DNA from 3 places in the Halomonas sp. SCS19 genome. Region 3 is predicted to be linked to each of the others. Evidence: predicted binding sites of a transcription regulator. Region 3 holds the regulator's gene; each other region holds the start of a gene.
What was found. Region 3 encodes PhoB, which activates phosphate uptake and scavenging genes when phosphate is short. Its sites were predicted from a motif close to TGTCATANNNNTGTCANA; they were not measured.
Positions count from the first base shown of each region.

Region 1: phnC (phosphonate ABC transporter ATP-binding protein) is a predicted target of PhoB. The motif match lies at 4,480-4,497, and genes of this name have one in related genera.
Region 2: NFH97_RS04775 (DUF6482 family protein) is a predicted target of PhoB. The motif match lies at 3,894-3,911, and genes of this name have one in related genera.

Region 1 is NZ_JAMSHN010000001.1:2,513,782-2,520,714, reverse strand. Features, by position in the region: gene phnH (phosphonate C-P lyase system protein PhnH) at 1-177, opposite strand, end outside; gene phnG (phosphonate C-P lyase system protein PhnG) at 180-623, opposite strand; gene phnF (phosphonate metabolism transcriptional regulator PhnF) at 620-1,387, opposite strand; gene phnE (phosphonate ABC transporter, permease protein PhnE) at 1,479-2,273, opposite strand; gene phnD (phosphonate ABC transporter substrate-binding protein) at 2,364-3,395, opposite strand; gene phnC (phosphonate ABC transporter ATP-binding protein) at 3,454-4,323, opposite strand; gene NFH97_RS11015 (VOC family protein) at 4,735-5,154, shown strand; gene NFH97_RS11010 (hypothetical protein) at 5,164-5,442, opposite strand; gene NFH97_RS11005 (TlpA family protein disulfide reductase) at 5,612-6,421, shown strand; gene rapA (RNA polymerase-associated protein RapA) at 6,765-6,933, shown strand, end outside.
Region 2 is NZ_JAMSHN010000001.1:1,151,116-1,158,048, reverse strand. Features, by position in the region: gene rpsF (30S ribosomal protein S6) at 1-125, shown strand, start outside; gene rpsR (30S ribosomal protein S18) at 171-398, shown strand; gene NFH97_RS04795 (hypothetical protein) at 409-1,260, shown strand; gene rplI (50S ribosomal protein L9) at 1,277-1,723, shown strand; gene dnaB (replicative DNA helicase) at 1,933-3,321, shown strand; gene NFH97_RS04780 (hypothetical protein) at 3,400-3,693, shown strand; gene NFH97_RS04775 (DUF6482 family protein) at 4,090-4,392, shown strand; gene NFH97_RS04770 (thiol-disulfide oxidoreductase DCC family protein) at 4,534-4,914, opposite strand; gene NFH97_RS04765 (cryptochrome/photolyase family protein) at 4,911-6,491, opposite strand; gene hemH (ferrochelatase) at 6,600-6,933, shown strand, end outside.
Region 3 is NZ_JAMSHN010000001.1:2,014,526-2,021,458, forward strand. Features, by position in the region: gene phoU (phosphate signaling complex protein PhoU) at 1-161, shown strand, start outside; gene cysZ (sulfate transporter CysZ) at 301-1,029, shown strand; gene NFH97_RS08720 (YnfA family protein) at 1,133-1,468, shown strand; gene phoR (phosphate regulon sensor histidine kinase PhoR) at 1,500-2,828, opposite strand; gene phoB (phosphate regulon transcriptional regulator PhoB) at 2,889-3,578, opposite strand; gene ubiA (4-hydroxybenzoate octaprenyltransferase) at 3,693-4,586, opposite strand; gene NFH97_RS08740 (chorismate--pyruvate lyase family protein) at 4,784-5,422, opposite strand; gene NFH97_RS08745 (FAD-dependent oxidoreductase) at 5,584-6,744, shown strand.

The sequences.
Region 1 (6,933 bases), 500 kb from region 3:
GGCGGCGGGCGAGATCGCCGCGCCGGCCGGCAGCTCCGGCAAGACAAGCTCGGTCAGGGTGCCGGGCTCGGACATGGCGCCGAGCAGCTGACGAAACAGCCGCTGGCTGTCGTGAACGGGATCGGCGAGTCCCGGCCAGTCGTGGGGCCGGACGGCCTCGGAGGTCTGCTGAGTCATGTTCATTCGCCCCTTACCATGGTGAAGAAGTCGACGCGGGTGGCGGCGGCGGTCTGCGAGGCCTGGTTGCGCTGCTCATCGAGTGCCTGCTCGAGCGGTGCCATCAGTTCGCTGTCGATACGCCTGGCCCAGTGGTCGTGGTGAGCGCAGGCGTCGACCAGGGCGATCAGCTCGGCGTGGGCCTTGTCGCGACCACGCACCCAGCCATGGCCAAGGGTGCCGTCATCGAGGGCGACGCTGGCCCGGGTCAGGGTCATCTCGCCCAGGTTGAAGGCCGATCCACTGCCGCCCATGCGGCCACGGACCATCGCCATGCCGGTCTCGGGGCCACGCACGCAGCGGTGGCTCGCCTGGATGCCCAGGGACTGCCAGCCTTGCGCAAGACGGTCGAAAGGAGTCAACGCGAGCAGGCGATGACGTTGCGTCGGGGTCATGGTCGGTGTCATGAGAAGCCCTCGTCGTCGTGGGACTGCGGACGCTCGTCCGCGGGAAAGTCGAAGTGATAGGCCAGCCGATCGGCCCGTGCCCGACTGACGGAGATCTCCACCAGACGACCATCGGCGTCGACGTTGTCACTGGTCAGCACCACCAGCGGCGCCAGGCGGGCGCACTGCAGCATGCGGCTGTCGTCGGCGTCGGCCTGGACCGCTTCCAGGCGCACCCGGGAGCGCCTCAGGCGCAGCCCGTAGTGCTGGTCCAGCAGCGCCCGGGTCGAACCACCGCGATAGCGATCTAGCCAGCCCGGCACCCGTTCGGGGTCGAACCAGTGGCGCAGCCGCAACAGCGGGGCCCGGTCGACATGGCGCATGGTGTCGACACACAGAAGGCTCTCGCCCGGCCCACGCGCAAAGCGCTGGGCGATGGCCTCCGGCGGCACCGCCAGGCCCTGGGTCAGGCAGCAGGTCTCGGTGGCCAGGCCCAGTTCCGCCAGGTTGTGGGTGACCTTGCTGGCGGCGTTGACCGCATAGTCCAGGCGGCGGTCCACCACCTGGGTGCCACGGCCCTGGTGACGGGTCACCATGCCGGCGGCCACCAGTTCGTCCAGCGCCCGGCGTACGGTGTGGCGGTTGACGCCGAAGCGCCTGGACAGCGCCGCTTCGCTGGGCAGCAGATCGCCGGGAGAGTACTGCGCCCGGACTTCGCGCGAGAGGACATCGGCCAACTGGCGATAGCGCGGCGGGCTGCCTGCCTCGGTCACTTGTCTAGACATCTTCGCTCCAAAAAAGAAGGTATCGGGTGGTGGCCGAAGCCACCGGCAGACCAGCCGTTCTGGTCTGCTTACTCGGCTCTGCTGTGTCAGCCTAGATGAAGCGCTTGCGTACGAACTGCGAGGCCATGTCCAGCGCCGTCACGGCGATGATGATCACCAGCATGATGGTGGCCGTCTCGGCGTACTGGAATCCGCGCATGGTCTCCCACAGCGCCACCCCGATACCGCCGCCACCGACCATGCCGAGCACCGTGGCCGAGCGGATGTTGGACTCGAAGCGATACAGGCTCACCGAGATCCACAGCGGCAGCACCTGGGGAATCAGACCGAACACGATCTCCTCGATGCGCCCTGCTCCGGTGACCCGAATGCCTTCCATGGGCCCGGCCTCGGCGGCTTCCACCGCTTCGGAAAACAGCTTGGCCAGCACCCCGGTGGTGTGGATGAACAGCGCCAGGGTTCCGGCGAAAGGCCCAAGCCCCACCGCCACCACGAACAGCATGGCGAATACCAGCTCGTTGATGGCACGGGTGGCGTCCATCAGTCGGCGCACCGGCTGGTAGACCCACCAGGGCACCAGATTCTCGGAGCACAGAAGGCTCGCAGGAATGGCGACCAGGATGGCCAGCAGGGTGCCCCAGATGGCGATCTGGATGGTCACCAGCATCTGCTCGATGTAGTGGCCGAGGTTGCCGAAGGCCGGGGGAAAGAAGTCGCCGGCCAGGGTCGCCATATTGTCGGCGTTGGTCACCAGCAGGCTCGGGCGCATCTCGACGCCCTGCCAGGACCAGGCCAGCACCGCCAGGCCGACGCCCCACAGCGCCAGGGTGGTCCAGCTACGCTTGGGCGGCAGGCTGATGCCGGAAAGTTGTGTCTGGGTGGTCATGCGTTTTCCTGGGGGAACTTGAGAAAGCGGTGACAGCGTGAGCGGTCCAGGCCGCGCCGGGCCTTCGTCCCGGCGCGGCCTGGCGTCACATCAGCCGGCGTTGGTGGCGGCATCCTCGGGCATCGCCTCGGCGGCCTGCACTTCCTTCATGCGCGCATCGAGATCGTCGAGCTGGCTGTCGATCTCGGCCAGTCGGGCCTCGCGATCGCCTTCGTCCAGGCTTTCGTCCTTGGCCACCTCGGAGCGCTCCTTGAACAGCGCCAGCTGACGGATCGGCAACAGCTGGTCGTTGTCGGAGGCATCGAAGCCAGACCACTGCAGCGGCTCGAGAATCTGCTGCTCTTCGGCGTCATCGCCGTAGTTCAGGAAGAACTCACGCAGCTTTTCCTTGGTGGCGTCGTCTAGGTCGCCGCGCCACACCAGCGGGTCGGACGGGATCAGCGGCGACTTCCAGATCACCCGCAGCTGCTCGGCCTTGTCCGGCGCGGTCACTTCCAGACGCTCCATGCCTTCGGTATTGAAGGTGGCCACGTCGACCTGCTGATTGGCCACCGCCAGGGCGTTGGTCTCGTGGCTGGAGTTCAGGGTGCGCTTGAAGGCTGACGAGGCGTCGACACCGTTCTTGGCGAAGACGTAGTAGCCCGGCACCAGATAGCCGGAGGTGGAGTTGGGATCGCCGTTGCCGAACACCAGCTCGGAGGCGTTGGCCAGGACGTCATCGACGCTTTCGATGTCGCTGTCCTTGTGGGTGATCATCAGACTCCAGTAGCCCGGGGCTCCGTTGGCCGCCACGGTCTGGGCGAAGATCTCGCCGTCGGCACGATCGACGGCTTCCATGGCCGACTTGTTGCCGTACCAGGCCAGGTCGATCTGATCAAAGCGCATGGCCTGGATCACCGCGGCGTAGTCGGTGGCGAAGAAGGGCTCGACCTCCATGCCGATCTGCTCGGACATATCGGCCAGGAACGGGTCCCACAGCGGCGCCAGATTCTGGCTGGCCTCGGTGGAGATGATGCCGAACTTGAGGGTCTCGGTCTCGGCGGCGGCCAGCTGGGCACTGGCGGCAAGGCCAATACCGGCGATCAATGGCAGCGACAGGCGACGAAAGGATGCGAGAGACATGGGATTCTCCTGAAGGTTATCGGTCGTTGTGGGAACAGGTGTCGCAGGATGTGGTGGCTCAGCTATGGACGACCTGCGCCGACACAGCCGTCTGGGCCTGGGTGTAGCTCGGCTCACGCAGCGGTGACGGCAGGTCGGGTTGACTGCCGGCACGCAGCTCGTCGAGGCCGGCGTTCTCGTACAGGGTCTTGAGGCGTGCGTCGGTCAGCTCGGAGGTCTTGCCGTCGAAGTACAGGCGCCCATCCTTGAGCGCGATGGCCCGGTGGCAGTAGCGCCGGGCGATATCGACCTGATGCAGGGTGATGACCACGGTGCGGCCATCCTCGGCGTGAATCCGCTCGAGGATCTCCATCACCTCCCGGGCGCTGCGCGGGTCCAGCGAGGCGATGGGCTCGTCGGCGAGGATGACGTCGGCGTCCTGCATCAGCACCCGGGCGATGGCCACCCGCTGCTGCTGACCGCCGGAAAGGGTGTTGGCACGCTGGTAGGCCATGCCCTCGAGGCCGACCCGAGCCAGGCACTGAAGGGCCCGTTGGCGTTCCTCGTCGCTGAAGCGACCGAGCAGCGCCCGCGCCCGCGGCATGCGCCCGAGCTGGCCGATCAGCACATTGGTCAGCACGCTGAGGCGATTGACCAGGTTGAACTGCTGGAAGATGTAGCCGACCCGGCAACGCTGGCCACGGCTGGCCCGGCGCAGGCGACCGCTGGCCTGGATCTCGCGCCCCAGCAGGCTGACTCGGCCACCGCGATCACGGTTGCAGCAGGTCAGTCCGACCAGATGACGCATCAGGGTGGACTTGCCGGAGCCGGACGGGCCGATCAGCGCAACGATCTCCCCCGGGGTGATCTCGAAACTGACATCCTCGAGCACTCGGCTATGGCCGAAGTTCTTGTTGAGCCGCTCGACGATGATGGTGGGAATGGACATGACGCCTCTCCTCTAGGAATGGCGCCAGTCTGGACATCAAAGATGAAGGCCAGTTGTCTAGACAATGTCATTGAGATGACAAATTTCCCTGCACACGGAGCAAGCGCACCGGCACTACCTCGCCAGAGGTAGAAAAAACAAGGAGTTGGGGTCGACTGTCATGCAGCGGTCACGTCATTGCCGCCGATTCGTCATACTCAGGCAGGGCGACCTATGGACGAAGACGTCGTCCATCTGTACGAAAAGGAAGATGGACAAGACGCCCTGAAAAGTCTTGCAAGGAGGCACCAGCAAGCGGCCAATCGCCACGCCCATAGCGCCAGGCGATAAAGGCCATAAACAGGCTTGAAGGGAAAACCGGCGGCTTCGGCGCCAGACTGAATCCGACACATGATCCCACGGAGGCATGTCATGCAGCATCTCAGTCTGGAGCCGGGCGCCCTGGAGGTCAGCGACCTGGCGGGAATGCGTCGGTTCTTCGAGACGACACTGGGCCTTCGGGTGCTGGTCGCCAGCGACACTGGGGTGACCCTTGAATTGGGAGGCGGCGAGAACACCCAGGTGCTGATGTTGCTGGCGAGCCACACCCCGACGCCGCCGAGAACACTGAATCTCGAGGTCGACGCCGCCAGCTTTCCTGCGCTGCGTCGACGCCTGGAAGACTGCGGACACGAGTGCGGCTTTGTACAGAGCTGGGAGGGAGACAACAGCACCTCGCGTCAGTGCGCCTTTCGGGTGGTGCTGTGCCGGATGCCGGAGGGGCACTGGCTGAGGCTTACCGCCATCGATCCGGCCCGCTGCGCCTCATCGACCCGAGAGGTCCGGGCCTGACGCCGTTGATCAATCGCGACCCTCGCCGTCTCCCGCTTCTTCGTCACCCTCGTCATCACCCAACAGCCGCTGGCGCCGTTCGTCACGGAACTTCTGCAGGCGGTTGTTGCGGTAGCGCCGGACGATCGCTACTACCAGCGCCACCACCAGCATCAGCCCCAAGGTGAGCCCCTGCCACGGGCGCGGGTGGTCCAGGGTGGTGCCGAGCACAAAGATCATCACGAAGCCGAGGGCCTGGCTGCCGATGGCCAGGGCGCGCAGGGGGTCGAAGGTCTTGGGTGGTGACATCACAGATCCTGATCAGAGAGATGGCTCGAAAACCGATGGCCCGGCAGGCGGCTCGGGATGACAGCGCGCATCGGGCGCAGTAGCCTTGCCGGATCGAGCCCACCAAGTGTACCTGCTCGCCTGCGCATTTTCGTGCTTTCGCGTTTCCCCAATGGAGTTCGCCCCATCCATGGATGCCATCGCCATCGGACCGGTGCTAGTGAGCCTGCCGCGTCTCTACGCCCTCGTCGTCACCCTGTTGCTGCTGGCCGCCAGCGCCTTCCTGCTGGGCCTGCCCCGCCGCCGCCACGGTCGCTGGTTCAACGGCCTGATGCTGGCCTGGCTGGTCGGCGCTCGGCTCGGGCACGTGCTGCCGCACTGGGCCGCCTATCAGGACAAATGGCTGGATATCATCAAGCTGTGGCTGCCCGGCTACAGCGGGGTCTGGGGGCTGGTCGCCGCCGCCCTGTGGACCCTGTGGTCACTGCGTGATCGCCTTGGCGCCCTGCTCGGTGCCCTGGGTCTGACGCTGGTCGCCTCGCTTGCCTGGCTGGCGCTGGTCAGCTGGGCGCCGCTGTCGGCAAGTCCGGCGCCACAACGCGTGCCAGAGCTGACCCTGGAAGACGTCAACGGCGCCCCCATCGAACTGGCCTCGCTGGCAGGCGGCCCCACCGGCAAGCCGCTGATCATCAATCTATGGGCCACCTGGTGCCCTCCTTGCCGGCGCGAGATGCCGTTGCTGGCCGACATCGACCAACGCGACGACGTCACCGTGGTCGTGGCCAATCAGGGAGAGCCGCTGGTTCAGGTCGCGCGCTACCTGGACGAGGCCGGCCTGGACTTTCGCTACCCCCTGCTCGACCCGCGCCAGCAACTGCTGGCCGCGAGTCAATCTCCCGGGCTACCCACGACACTGCTGTTCGACGCCGAAGGGAAGCTGCTCGAGCGCCATGTGGGGGAGCTGACCCTGCCTCTGCTGGACGACTGGCTGGCGCGCTGAAACTTTGCCAACCTGAGCACATACTGCAGGTGAACCGCACCCGCAGTCTCAGGGCCGAGGGGGACACCCCGCCTCGGCCCGCCCAACCTGTCTTTTCCTGCACTGACGTAGCCTGAATCCGCCACCTCACGGCCAAGCTCATCGCTGGCCCGGGCACGGCGGCAAGCGCGGGGGCGTTTCGGGAACGCCTCGATGCGAAGGTTTCAGCCGCCATGCGACATCTGATCACGGGCATGACGATGGCGCTTAAGCCAGACTGAAGATTGCTGTAAGATACCGCGCCCTGTCGGCGGCGGGCCTGGCCCGCGACCACGAACCGTAACGACGCATCTCCCGAGGCATCATGAGCGACTTCTCTCCCGGCCAGCGCTGGATCAGCGACGGCGAGGCCGAACTCGGCCTGGGCACTATCCTGAATTGCGACGCGCGCAGCGTCACCGTGCTCTTCGGCGCCAGCCAGGAAACCCGCACCTACAGTACCCGTCTTGCCCCGTTGACCCGAGTCGCCTTCG
Region 2 (6,933 bases), 860 kb from region 3:
CCATCATTCGCAGCCTGGTGGTGCGCTGCAAGGAAGCCATCACCGAAGCGTCTCCGATGATGAAGCCGGTGGAAGAGAAGCGTGCCCGTCGCGAAGAAAAGCCGCGCACCGCTGAATCCGCCTGAGCCGCGCATCACTAGCTCTGCAACGCACGTATAAGGAGTCTTTCCATGGCACGCTTTTTCCGTCGCCGCAAGTTTTGCCGTTTCACCGCTGAAGGCGTGAAGCAGATCGACTACAAGGATCTGGACACGCTCAAGGCCTACATCACCGAGACCGGCAAGATCGTTCCCAGCCGCATCACCGGTACCAAGGCCCGTTACCAGCGCCAGCTGTCCACCGCGATCAAGCGCGCACGCTACCTGGCCCTGCTGCCTTACACCGACAGCCACCAGTAAGTCGTCGCCGATGCTGCCCGTCGCCCGATGGTCGATGAAAGGCATGCCCCAGGCGACTCTGGTCGCGCTGGTGGCGTCTGCGGTGCCCTGGCTGTTCTGGTTCGGGGCGGCGATTGCCGCTCTGGTGACCTTGCGCAAGGGCATGGCACCGGCGATGCCGGTGATCGCCGCTGCGGCGGTGCCGGCAGGCTGGTGGTGGACCCAGGGAGATCCGATCCCTCTGGCGACCACCCTGCTGGCGCTGTTGATGGCCATCGTGCTGCGCTCCCGCATGCGCTGGGGCGAGGCGCTGATCCTGGGGTCGCTGGCCGGCGCTGCGATGATCCAGTTGGGGGTGTTCCTGCCCAAGGCAGACACCGCCCTGATGCTGGAGCAGCTGCGCCAGAGTTCCTCCGAGGTGGCGGCCATGCTCGACGAGCTGGCTGCCCAGGGGCTCGACGCCAGTCGGCTGGCCGAGCTGGTCATCAGCGGTGTCACCGGTCTGGTGGTGATGCTCGCTGCGGTGGCCTGTCTGGCCCTGGCACGCAGCTGGCAGGCGGGGCTCTACAACCCGGGAGGTTTCCGGGAAGAGTTCCACGCCCTGCGGCTCACCCCGAGGGAGCTGATCCTGTTGGTGGTGCTGGTGATCGCCGGCACCCTGCTGGGTCTCCCCGGGATCGGCATGCTGGCCTGGATTCCGCTGCTGATGGCCGGCATCGGCCTGACACATGGTGTAGTTGGACGTAAGGGAATGAACGGGTTGTGGCTGGTCGCGTTCTATCTGCTGCTGATCACCACCTGGCCCATGATTCTCATCGTGCTGGTTGTGGCCCTGATCGATACCTTCGCGGACTTCCGCGGGCGTCTGGGTCACAGCAACTGACATAGAGGTTTACGAGATGGAAGTCATTCTGCTCGACAACATTGGCAAGCTGGGCGGTCTCGGTGACAAGGTCACCGTCAAGCCTGGTTACGGCCGCAACTACCTGGTGCCCTACGGTCTCGCCGTACCGGCCACCAAGGACAACATCGCTGCCTTTGAAGCCCAGCGTGCCGAGCTCGAAGCTCAGGCCGCCGAGCGCAAGGCCGAAGCCGAAGCTCGCGCCGAGCAGCTCAACGACATCGAGCTGTCTCTGGTCGCCAAATCTGGCGACGAAGGCAAGCTGTTCGGTTCCATCGGTCCGCGTGACCTGGCCGAGGCGATCTCCAGCGCCGGTATCGACGTCGCCAAGAGCGAAGTCCGCATGCCGGAAGGCCCGATCCGCCAGACCGGCGAATACGACATCGTGCTGCACCTGCATGCCGACGTCGACGCCACCGTGCGCGTGGTGGTGGTGGCCGAGTAAGGTCGTCTCCCACGGCAGTGGCAAGGGCGCGGGAGTCACATCCCGCGCCCTTTTTTGTGGCTCGCGATCGCCCGCACGGGTGATCGTGCGACGGACCCGGCTTCGGGTAGACTAAGGCTTGTCTGGAGAGTGGCTGCGCTCGTCGACTTTTCGGACACAGCCTGGATCCAGTGGCATGGCGCCGTGAACAACAGCGAAGAGACAAGCGCATGAGTGACGTCCAGACCATCGATCGTGAAGCCGCGGCGCTGAAGGTTCCGCCGCACTCGGTGGAGGCCGAGCAGTCGGTGCTGGGTGGCCTGATGCTCGACAATCAGGCCTGGGACAATATCGCCGACCGGCTGGTGGCCGACGACTTCTATCGCTACGAGCATCGCCTGGTGTTCAACGCCATGGTGGCGCTGGCCGAGTCGAGCCGTCCGCTGGACGTGGTGACCCTGTCCGAGGCCCTGGAGGGGCGCGACCAGCTCGACACCGTGGGCGGGCTCGCCTACCTGGCGGAGCTGGCCCGCAACACTCCCTCGGCCAGCAATATCCGCGCCTATGGCGACATCGTGCGCGAACGCGCCACCCTGAGAAAGCTGATCCAGGCGGCCAACCAGATCGCCGACGGCGCCTTCAGCCCCAATGGGCGTCCTGCCGATGAGCTGGTCAACGAGGCCGAGCGGCTGGTGTTCCAGATCAGCGAGGACCGCCCCAAGGCCGGCGGCCCCATCGGCATGAGCGAGCTGCTGACCAAGGCCGTCGATCGCATCGACGAGCTGTTCAACATGAAAGGCGAGATGACCGGCCTGTCGACCGGCTTTCGCGATCTCGATGACATGACCTCCGGGCTGCAGCCCTCCGACCTGGTGATCGTCGCCGGCCGCCCGTCCATGGGCAAGACCACCTTCGCCATGAACCTGGTGGAGCACGCGGTGGTGTCCAGCGACAAGCCGGTGATGGTGTTCTCCATGGAGATGCCGGCGGACTCGATCATGCTGCGCATGCTGTCGTCACTCGGGCGTATCGACCAGACCCGAGTGCGCTCCGGTCAGCTCGAGGACGAGGACTGGCCGAGGTTGACCTCGGCGGTCAACCTGCTCAAGGACAAGCAACTGTTCATCGATGACACCGCTGCGCTGTCGCCCAACGAGATGCGCTCACGGGTGCGTCGCGTGGTGCGCGAGCACGGCAACCTGGCGATGATCATGATCGACTACCTGCAGTTGATGCAGGTGCCGGGGTTCGGTGACAACCGTACCGGCGAGATTTCGGAGATCTCGCGCTCGCTCAAGGGGCTTGCCAAGGAGTTCGGCTGCCCGGTGATTGCGCTGTCGCAGCTCAACCGCTCGCTGGAGCAGCGCCCCAACAAGCGTCCGGTGATGTCGGACCTGCGTGAATCCGGGGCCATCGAGCAGGACGCCGACCTGATCGGTTTCGTCTATCGTGATGAGGTCTACAACCCGGATAATCCCGACAACAAGGGGCTCGCCGAATTCATCATCGGCAAGCAACGTAATGGTCCCATCGGGACGGTGCACATGGCCTTTATCGGCAAGTACACCCGCTTCGAGGATCTGGCGCCGGACAGCTACGGTGATACCTTCGGCGAATAAACGTGCTTGAGCCTGACCGACGGGCTCGTATAATGCCGCCCCTTGCGATTTCGACAGACACAGTGAAGGAGACCTGACATGGCAGGCGGATTTCGACGCGGCAATCGCCGTCGCGCGCCCAAGCTGGAAGCCCGTGGCGAATTGACCTCGGTGGAACGGGAAGGCCCGTTCAAGGAATGGCTCGGCATGCCCGATCTGTATCGCTATCACCTGGTAGTGGACGGCGTGGACTACAGCTACCAGACAGAAGACTCCGAGCTGCCGGTGCAGATCGGCGACAAGGTGGTGTTTCGCTACAAGGAGACCAAGGCCGGCAATTGGGTCGACCGCAACTCCCTCGGCAAGGCCATCGATCCCTCCGACTACCAGTAGTCTCACCGCCGGATCCGTCGCCCGCGAGCATTCGTGTCGCGGGCCTTCGTTTTCCCTCCTTCAAGCTCTCCACTTCCTCCCGCAAAGGCGCTGCCTGCCGCTGAAGACCCCCTTTTCTCCGCCGCGATCATGGAGGTCGTTTAACCCGCTGTGCGCGCGAAACGGCCAATATGTATCCAGATCAGAGAAATTCTTCACACCGTCACGGGAATGTCACCCGAAGGGCCCAGGCTGTGCCATGATCAGAGAGTCACATGCGCGGCACAGGGAAATGAAACGAGCGTCATGGTCTGCCGAAATATCATCGGCACGCTCGTCGCCGTAGTGTCGTCACATAAGGAGGGCGGGGGCCACAGGACCCCCGTCGCGACAGGATGAAAAGAGGCGAAAGATACGATGGAAATTAATGATCTCAAGGCCTTTGTCGGCCGCCACGACAACTTCGAGATTCGCGTGATCGGCCATGCCGGCAGCCGTTTTTACCAGGTCGAACTGGAAGACGTGGAAGGTGCCCGCAAGATGCTCTGCCGCCGCGGCAAGCCGGTGTTGTTCCGCTCGCTGGACGACGTCTACCTGGAGCTCAAGCGTGCCGGTATCCACCGCGCCTACCTGGTCCAGCACGTGGCCCACGACGAGGTGATCGGTCGCGAGGCCCACTATGCCGAACCGCTGGCCTCACGTATGCCCCTGGTGTTTTGAGTGACATCGTTCCACACCACCCTGGTGCTGGAACCCTCTCGACGGCAGTCTCGCCGTCTCTGCCTTGCCACTGATGTACCCACGTTCACCGAACAAGTCCCTGGCGCAAGCTGCCAGGGCCCTTGGCGGTGTCGACCTGCCTTATCGCTTCCTTTGAGTCCCTGTTAGCCAGGGGCGCAGTCGGGCGAAGCCCAGATAGCCGATGTCCAGCAGTCCACGCAAACCGGGTACGCTGCTTAGCTGCACCCAACGGCGATGACCCAGCGTCGCGTACAATGCGCGAGTGGCATCCATGCCGATGAACCAGCGACCTGTGGCGTCGCGCAGGTGCAGCTTGCCCAGCATGTCATCGAAGCGCTGGCCCCAGGCCTCGGCGCAAAAATCGTCGTCGCGGACATCGATAAAGTGGATCAGCCGGCTGCGCGGATGCCGCCTCAGCCAGGCGATCTCCTTGCGGCATAGTGGGCACTGACCATCATGAAACAGCGCAAGCGGTGTGGCGAGTGTCTCGAACCGATTCATGGATTCGCTCCCTGAGGTCGATAGCCGTCGCGGTGGGGACCCTGACCGTAGCTCGGTTCGCATGCCAGGTTGTCGAGAAAGGACGTGGCCTGGCGGCGCATGGCGCTGCGCTTGTCATCGCTCATGCGGCGCAGCGAGCCATAGATCAGCTTCATGCGAGGATTGCTCGCCAGGGTGTCGGCGTGACGTTCGAGAAAGTCCCAGTAGAGGCTGTTGAAGGGACAGGCGTCTTCGCCCAGGGTCTTTTTCACGTCATAGCGACAGTGGCGGCAATGGTCAGACATCCGATCGATGTACTTGCCTGACGCACAGTAGGGCTTCGAGCCCATCAGTCCACCGTCGGCGTGCAACACCATGCCAAGCGTATTGGGCAATTCGACCCATTCGCAGGCGTCGGCGTAGACCGCCAGGTACCAGTCGCACAGGGCCTCGGGGCTGACGTCGCACAGCAGAGCAAAGTTGCCGGTCACCATCAGACGCTGGATATGGTGCGCGTAGGCGTTGTCCCGGGTCATGCCGATCGCGCGGGATAGACAGCGCATGCCGGTGTCACCGCTCCAGTAGAAGTGGGGCAGACCCCTGCGGGCCTGCAAGGCGTTATAGCCCTTGTAGTCCGGCATACGGGTCCAGTAGATGCCCCTGACGTACTCTCGCCAGCCGAGGATCTGGCGGATAAAACCTTCCACCGCATTGATCGGTGCATGCCCCTCGAGATAAGCGGTTTCGGCGGCCTCGCAGACCTCTCTCGGGCTGAGCAGGCCAAGGTTCATGGGAGCGGACAGGCGCGAGTGGAAGAGAAAGGGATCGCTGTCGCTGATGGCGTCCTGGACGTCACCGAAGCTCGGCAGCAGGTGATCGATGAAGTGTCTGAGATCGACCAGCGCCTGGCGTCGGGTGACCGGCCAGTGGAAGCCATCCAGACGACCGAAGTGTTCATCGAAGTGTTCCTCCACCAGTGTCAGCACCTCACGGGTCATGTCGTCGACGGTGTGGCGGGGAGGCTTGGGCAGCGTGTAGTGCTGGGGCAGGGGCCGTCGGTTGTCCTTGTCGAAGTTCCACTGGCCGCCCATGGGTTCATCGCCCTCCATCAGCAGGCCGGTGCGGCGACGCATCAGTCGATAGAAGCCCTCCATGCGAGGCTGCCGGCGATGGGACAACCAGTCGCCGAATTCACCAGGCGTGCAGTAGAAGCGGTCGTCCTCGACCCATTGCCAGGGTATCCCGCCCTGGCGGCGCTCCATGGCATCCAGCAGCCGCCATTCGCCGGGCCTTGTGGTGACAATCCGCGAACAGTCGTAGGCTTGCGCGAGGCGTTCCGCCTCCGCCAGCAGGCCATGGGCGTTGTCCGGATCATCGAGGGCGCTGTAGTGGACGCGATAGCCCTTGTCGCGAAGAGTGGCGGCGAAGTGGCGCATGGCCGACAGCATCATGGCGATCTTCTGAGGATGATGCGGCACGTAGCGGCCTTCCTCGGCGACCTCGCACAGCGCGACGACGTCGTCGTCGCCAGTGGTCTGCAAGAGTCCGAGGTCCAGGCTCAACTGGTCGCCGGTGATCAGGATCAAGGATCTGGACATGGGTTCACCAAAAATTGTACAAATCCTCTTCATAGTAACACTTCATTCGAGCCTGATACCCACCGGTGATAGGCTTTGTGCATTCGCTACCAAGAGGAAGTCACCTTCATGGATCAGTCCGTTCCCCCCTCAGTGGTGGAGGCCCATCGCCCGGAGCAGGCGCCGGTCGACCACCCCGCCGTCGCACGTGAAAAGATCGGCGTGCTGGTCGCCAACCTGGGTACGCCGGACGATACCGACTACTGGTCCATGCGCCGCTATCTCAGCGAATTTCTGTCGGACCAGCGGGTGGTCGACTATCCGCGCTGGCTCTGGCAGCCACTGCTGCAGTTGATCATCCTGAGTCGCCGGCCATTTGCTTCCGGGGCGGCCTATCGCAGCATCTGGAACACCGACAAGGACGAGAGTCCATTGCTGACCATCACCAGAAGCCAGAGCGAGA
Region 3 (6,933 bases):
TACTGGGCATCATGTGGATCCTGCGCGCGCTGGAGCGTGTCGGCGATCACGCCAACAACCTGGCCGAGTACGTCATCTATCTGGTCAAGGGCCTGGATATCCGTCACATCGACCCTGACGACCTCAACCAGGAACTGCTCGACGACAGCAGCACGTCTTGACCTCGACGCCCTGAGCGGCGTCAATAGGCCGGCCCCGTCAGGGTCGTTGCCTGCACTCTGAGCATCGGGCCATCGTCGAGACGATGGCCCGATGTCGTTGGGGCACTGTCATCTTCAGCCACTGCCAAGGATCGATGTCATGCTGAATGCCCTCGAGGCGGTCCGCCGCGGAACCCGCCTGGTCTATAGCCAGGGCCTGCGTCGTTATGTGTTTCTTCCCATTCTGGTCAACCTGCTGGTCTACGCCGGCATGCTCAGCTACGTGCTCGGTGAGTTCGGTGGCTGGCTCGATAGCTGGATGGCCATGGTGCCGAGCTGGCTGGAATGGCTCGACTGGCTGATCTGGCCGTTGTTTGTGGTCAGCCTCGTGCTGATCGTGTTCTTCAGCTTTACCCTGGTTACCCACCTGATCGCCGCCCCCTTCTACGGCTTCCTGGCAGCCCGGGCCGAGGTCGAGCTGACCGGCCGCGAGCCCATCGATGATCGTGGCTGGCTCAAGACCGGTCTCGACGCCCTGGGCAGGGAGCTGTTGAAGCTGGCCTATATCCTGCCGCGCATGATCGGGCTGTTTATCCTGAGCTGGATTCCGGTGGTCAACCTGATCGCGCCGCTGTTGTGGGCGGCCTTCAGCGCCTGGGTCATGGCGATCACCTACCTCGACTACCCGATGGATAACAACAAGGTCAGCTTCGCCGACATGCGCAAGCGCCTGTCGGCGCGCTGGTGGCCGAGTCTCAGCTTCGGTGGCCTGGTGACCTTGATCACCTGGATCCCGCTGGCCAACCTGTTTCTGATCCCCGGGGCCGTGGCCGGCGCGGTGCTGATGTGGGATCAGCACTATCGGCAGTTGCCGGTGGTAAGGCGTTGAGCAGCAGTTTGAGCACCGCTATCGGCGTTGTCGATGGCCGTACGGCGTTGAGTAGCGCTGTCGATGGACGTGCGGCATCAAAAGGGGAAAGCAGGGAGGCACCATGACGGCGCTGTTGCCTAGTCTTTTGCTCTATATCGCGGCGGCGCTGGCCGAGATCGCCGGTTGCTTTGCGGTGTGGCGCTGGTGGCGAGATGACGCCTCGGCCTGGTGGCTGCTGCCCGCGGTGGCGAGTCTGGTGGCCTTCGCCTGGCTGCTCAGTCAGATCGATGCCGACTACGCCGGGCGTGCCTTTGCCGCTTACGGGGGCATCTACATCGTGGCGTCGCTGGGCTGGCTGTGGTGGGTCGAGCAGCGCCTGCCGGATCGCTGGGACCTGATCGGGGGAGTGCTGTGTCTGGTGGGTGCCGCGGTCATCCTGCTGGGGCCCAGGAGCTGATGGGAGCACGCTCTGTTCGTTCTGGCGGGGCCTAGTGCACAGCGCCTGCGCGGCCGAGCGCCACCGGGTCGGCCGCTGCCAGCCGGCTCGAGGGAAAGATGCAGCGGAAGGTTGCGCCCTCGCCGAGTCGGGAGTCGATATCCAGGCGTGCCTCGTGGCGCAGCAGCACGTGCTTGACGATGGCAAGCCCCAGGCCGGTACCACCGGTGGCGGTGCTGCGGCCCTTGTCGACCCGGTAGAAGCGTTCGGTAAGGCGTGGCAGGTGCCTCGGATCGATGCCTTCGCCGTCGTCTTCCACCTCGAGGCAGGCGCCTTCGCCGTAGGCACGCCAGCGTAGCGTGATATGGGCGCCGTCACCGGCGTAGCGCACCGCATTGAAGGCCAGGTTGGAGACCGCGCTGTGCATCTCCTTCTCGCTGCCGGTGAGACTGCGCGATTCTTCGACGACGACCTCGATCTGCTGGCGCCCGCCTGACAATGCCTCGGCGTCGCGCTTGACCGCCTGCAGCAGGGTGGTGGGGTCGAGGCGAACGTGGTCGCTGCCGCCCTGGTCGTTCTCGAGTCGTGACAGCAGCAGCAGGTCGTTGACCAGATTCTGCATGCGGCGCGTCTGGCTCTGCATCTGGGCGACCCCCTTGCCCAGGCGCTCCGGCAGCATGCCGGCCATGTCGCTGTAGGTCTCCAGGTAGCCGGTGAGCACGGTCAACGGCGTGCGCAGCTCGTGGGAGACGTTGGCGACGAAGTCGCGGCGCATCTGTTCCAGGCGATGCAGACGGGTGATATCGCGGGCCATGACCAGGCGTTCATCGTCACCGTACAGGGTGATCTGGAACTGCAGGATCATGTTCTCGTCGATGGGGGAGGGCAGGCTCAGCGGTTCGCGGTAGTCACGGGCATTGAAGTAGCCGACGAAGCGCGGGTCGCGCAGCAGGTTGGTGATGTGCTGGCCGCGGTCCAGCGCCGGCTTCAGGCCGAGCATGCGCTCGGCGGAGCTGTTCCACCACTCCAGGTCGCCGTGGCGATCGAGCATCACCACGCTGTCGCGCATTGCCTCGGATGACTCCTGGATACGCTGGAGGGTCGAGCGCAGGCGGCGCTGGGTGATCCGCTGGCCCTTTTGATAGCGATAGAGGCGATCGAACAGCTCGCCCCACAGGCCACTGGCGGTGGGAGGTTCCTGCTGGGGGCGGTGGGTCAGCCAGTCGTGCATCGCGTGCAGGTTGCGCAGGTGATAGCTGAGCCCAAGCGCCAGGCCCAGGCCGATGCCTACGCTGGACAGCGAGAAGGGCCAGCCCAGCAAGGCGCCGAGACCCACCAGCACGGCCAGGCGCCAGACTTCTCGTCTCCACAGACGACCCACGTCAGTTCTCGGCTCCGTTCACCTCATCCCTCCTGGTGCTGCGTTGCGTCGATGGCTCGCTCAGACCTTGGCCGAAAAGCGATAACCGGTACCGCGTACGGTCTGGATCAGTTGCTGATGGGGTTCCCCCAGGGCCTTGCGCAGGCGGCGGATATGCACGTCGACGGTACGTTCTTCCACGTAGACGTTGCCACCCCAGACCTGATCGAGCAACTGGCCACGGGTGTAGGCGCGCTCCTGGTGGGTCATGAAGAACTGCAGCAGGCGATATTCGGTGGGGCCCATGTCCAGTGACTTGCCGTCGACGCTGACGCGATGGCTGACCGGGTCGAGCTTGAGGCCTTCTACCTCCACCGGGTCCTCGACGCCCCGCGGAGTGGCGCGTCGCAGCACTGCCTTGAGTCGGGCCACCAGTTCTCGCGGCGAGAATGGCTTGGTGATGTAGTCGTCGGCGCCGGCTTCGAGACCCTGGATCTTGTTGTCCTCCTCACCCTTGGCGGTGAGCAGGATGATCGGCAGCTCTGCGGTGGTTTCCTCGCGCTTGAGCCGGCGGGCCAGTTCGATGCCGCTGGTGCCCGGCATCATCCAGTCCAGCAGCAGCAGGTCTGGCTGGTCATCGACGATGATGGCGTGGGCGGCCTGAGCATTGTCCGCCTCGAGCACCCGGTAGTCGGCCATTTCCAGCGCCACCGCGATCATTTCGCGGATCGGGGCTTCGTCATCGACGATCAGTACGGTCTTGGCGGTCATCCCGGGAGCCTCTTGGTCAGGGTCTTACACTCGACGGTGACAAATGACACCACGTCAATGTGACAATTAGATGACATTGTATCCATTGTCGAGCGACCGAGACGGGCATTTCCCTCACCCGAGGGAGGGGTAGAGGCTCAGTCCGAGTCCGGCGAACAGCAATAGGCCCGACCAGTGGTTGTTGAGAAAGGCCTGGAAGCAACGGTCGCGGTCACGGCTCTTGATCAGCCGCTGCTGGTGGACAAAGGTCGCGCCCATGGCCAGCCAGCCGAGCCAGAAGAAGCCGCCCAGCGCCAGCAGGCTGCCGGCCCAGGCCAGCAGCCCCAGGGTAGCCAGCTGCAACAGCGCAATGATACGGGTGTCCCAGCGGCCGAACAGTACCGCGGTGGACTTGATGCCGATCTTGAGGTCGTCGTCGCGGTCGACCATGGCGTATTCGGTGTCGTAGGCCACGGTCCACAGCACGTTGGCGGTAAACAGCAGCCAGGCGACCATCGGGACTTCGCCGAGCACCGCGCCGAAGGCCATCGGAATGGCCCAGGAGAAGGCTGCGCCCAGCACCACCTGGGGGAAGTGGGTGTAGCGTTTCATGAAGGGATAGCTGGCGGCCAGCACCGCTCCGATCAACGACAGCCACACGGTAAAGCCGTTGGTCAGCCAGACCAGCGCGAAGGCCGATCCCAGCAGGCACACGAACAGCACCTTGGCCTCCCGCTCACTGATGCGGCCGGTGGCCAGCGGTCGGTTCTTGGTGCGTTTGACGTGGCCATCGAAGTGGCGATCGGCGTAGTCGTTGACCACGCAGCCCGCCGCCCGCATCAGGTAGACGCCGGCGACGAAGATCAGCAGGGTGTCACGGGCCGGAATGCCCTCGGAGGCCACCCAAAGCGCCCACAGGGTCGGCCACATCAACAGCCAGGTACCGATGGGGCGGTCCAGACGCATCAGCGCCAGAAAGTCGGGAATTCGGTTCAGGTATCCAGGGGGACGCAGCAGCGAACGATCCATCGGTCTCTCTCATGCTCTGGCGCAGGTCAGGCGAAAATGAGGCGTAAGCCGGGCAACAGTCGCTCCTCGGAGAAACATCGCCGAGAAGCCTTGGCGCAGCCTAGCGCGAGCCGACGGCCATGACCAGCCAGGCGGCTCGCTCCGAAGGTGGCGACGGAAGGGCGATGGCGGGGTGACAGCCGGTGAGCGACAGCTAGTCAGCCGGTGGCAGAGGCCGACAGCGACAACGCTCGGCCCATGGTCGGCATAAAGCTCTCCTGCACCAGCAGCACCCAGCCGCTGTGACGAAATACCGAGCGGCGTTGCCACAGTCCGGTATAGCCGTGGATCGGCCTGGTGTTACGGCCGATCTGAATGGCGCTGCGCTCGAGATCGGGCTGGCGAAACAGCCAGCTGCCGAGAGAGGTCTCGCCGAGGCCTTCGAAGGGAGCGTCGTGACGCTCGACGATCGGTGCCACGCTGCGCGCCACCACCCAGGGCTCCTCGTCCACGCACAGGGCGACCTCGCGCAGCCAGGCCTGCTCGTCGCTGGCCAGGCCCAGCACGTGGGCCTCGTCAGGCCACGGCAGGCCCTTGGCCTCCGCCAGCAGGCGTACGCGAAAGTGCCCGGCGCCTGCCGCCTCGATCAGGCGTTCTGTCAGGGAGTCCCGCGAGGCCAGCCAGGCGTGCCAGTCAGCGGGCACCGCGATGCCACCGGAGGCCAGCGACACCCAGCCGGGGTCGACGATATCGGCCGCGTCGGCATTCGGCGAAGCGGCTGTGGCTGGCGCGGGATTACCCGGTTCGGACCCCGAGCGCTCCCCCAGGGAGCGGAATGTGGAAGGAAGCTGTGTCATGCGGCCTCGGCAGGGCTGTCGTCACCGGAGGGCGGTGCTCCGGTCGGTCGGCGCATAGTGTACCATGTGGCCCAGCACTCACCCGCTGGTGTGGCCCCGTGCGGGCCGGCCCAGCTTCAACAGCGACCGCCCGGCGGTCGTCGGCAGAGTCGAAGGAAGCGATGCAAGGACCCTTGACCATCATCGGTACCGGCATGGCGGGCATAGGCCTGGCACGCCAGGTGCGGGCGCTGGACGCCCACCGACCGATCACCCTGATCAGCGCCGACTCAGGCGATGACTATTCCAAACCGCTGCTGTCCACCGGCTTCGCCAAGGGCCTGGCGGCGGATCGGCTGGCCGCGCGCTCGGCGCTGGAACTGGCCGATCAACTGGGCGCGGTGGTACGTCCCCACACCAGGGTCGATGCCATCGATCTGGCGTCGCGCACCCTGAGCCTGGGCCAGGAACGCCTGCCCTGGTCGGATCTGGTGATTGCCACCGGTGCCAGCCCCGTGGCGCCCTTCGAGATTCCCGATGCCCTGGCCGGACGGGTGTTCTCGATCAATGATCTCGACGACTATCGGCGTTTTTCGGCAGGCCTCGAGGCGCTGGGGCGCCCGGCTCGGGTGGCCATCGTCGGCCTCGGACTGGTCGGCTGTGAATTTGCCAACGATCTGCACGCCGGTGGTCATCGCGTCTGCCTGGTCGGCCCTGAACCCTCGTTGCTGCCCAGGTTGCTGCCACGGCGGCTGGGTCAGACCCTGAGCCAGGCCTTCATCGAGGCCGGCATCGACGTCATCCATGGCCGTCTGGTGAGCAGGCTCGAAGGTGCCGGTGGTGACATCGGTGTGCACCTCGACGACGGCCATGAGCTGGAGGCGGATATGGTGCTGGTGGCCACCGGTCTGAAGCCGCGCTCTCGGCTGGCGCGAGAGGCCGGTATCGCGACAGATAATGATGCCATCGCCGTCGATCGCTACCTTAAAAGCTCCGATCCTCGTGTTCATGCGCTGGGTGATGTGGCCTCGGTGGACGGTGTCAATGCCATGTACGTGCAGCCGCTGCAGGCTTCGGCCAAGGCGCTGGCTGCGACCCTGTGCGGTCGTCCCACCCAGGTGCGTTACGGGCCCTGGCCGGTGCTGGTCAAGACGCCGCTGCTGCCGGTGGTGGCGCTGCCGCCGATGACCGACAAGGTGCATTGGCGAATCGAGGCCGACGGCGAGGATATCAGCGCCCTGGCCGAGGATGACGAAGGGCGTCTGCAGGGCTTTGCGTTGACGGGAAAATGCGTTCGTCGGAAAGTCGAACTGGCGCGGGCGGCACCGCCGTTGCTAGGCTAGGTTCGTCAACGGCGCGGGTTGTACGCGATACAGCCGTCGTTGAAGGTGCCACCGAGGCAGGGCAATTCTATCGGGGACGACCGCCACGACGTGTGGCTGGCCGGTGCCGTATCGCCGGTTTCGTACCGATGGAAGAGGCAAGGTCCCGTCGGCGGTGGCTCTCGCTAGTCGAAAGACAGTCAGGAAGCG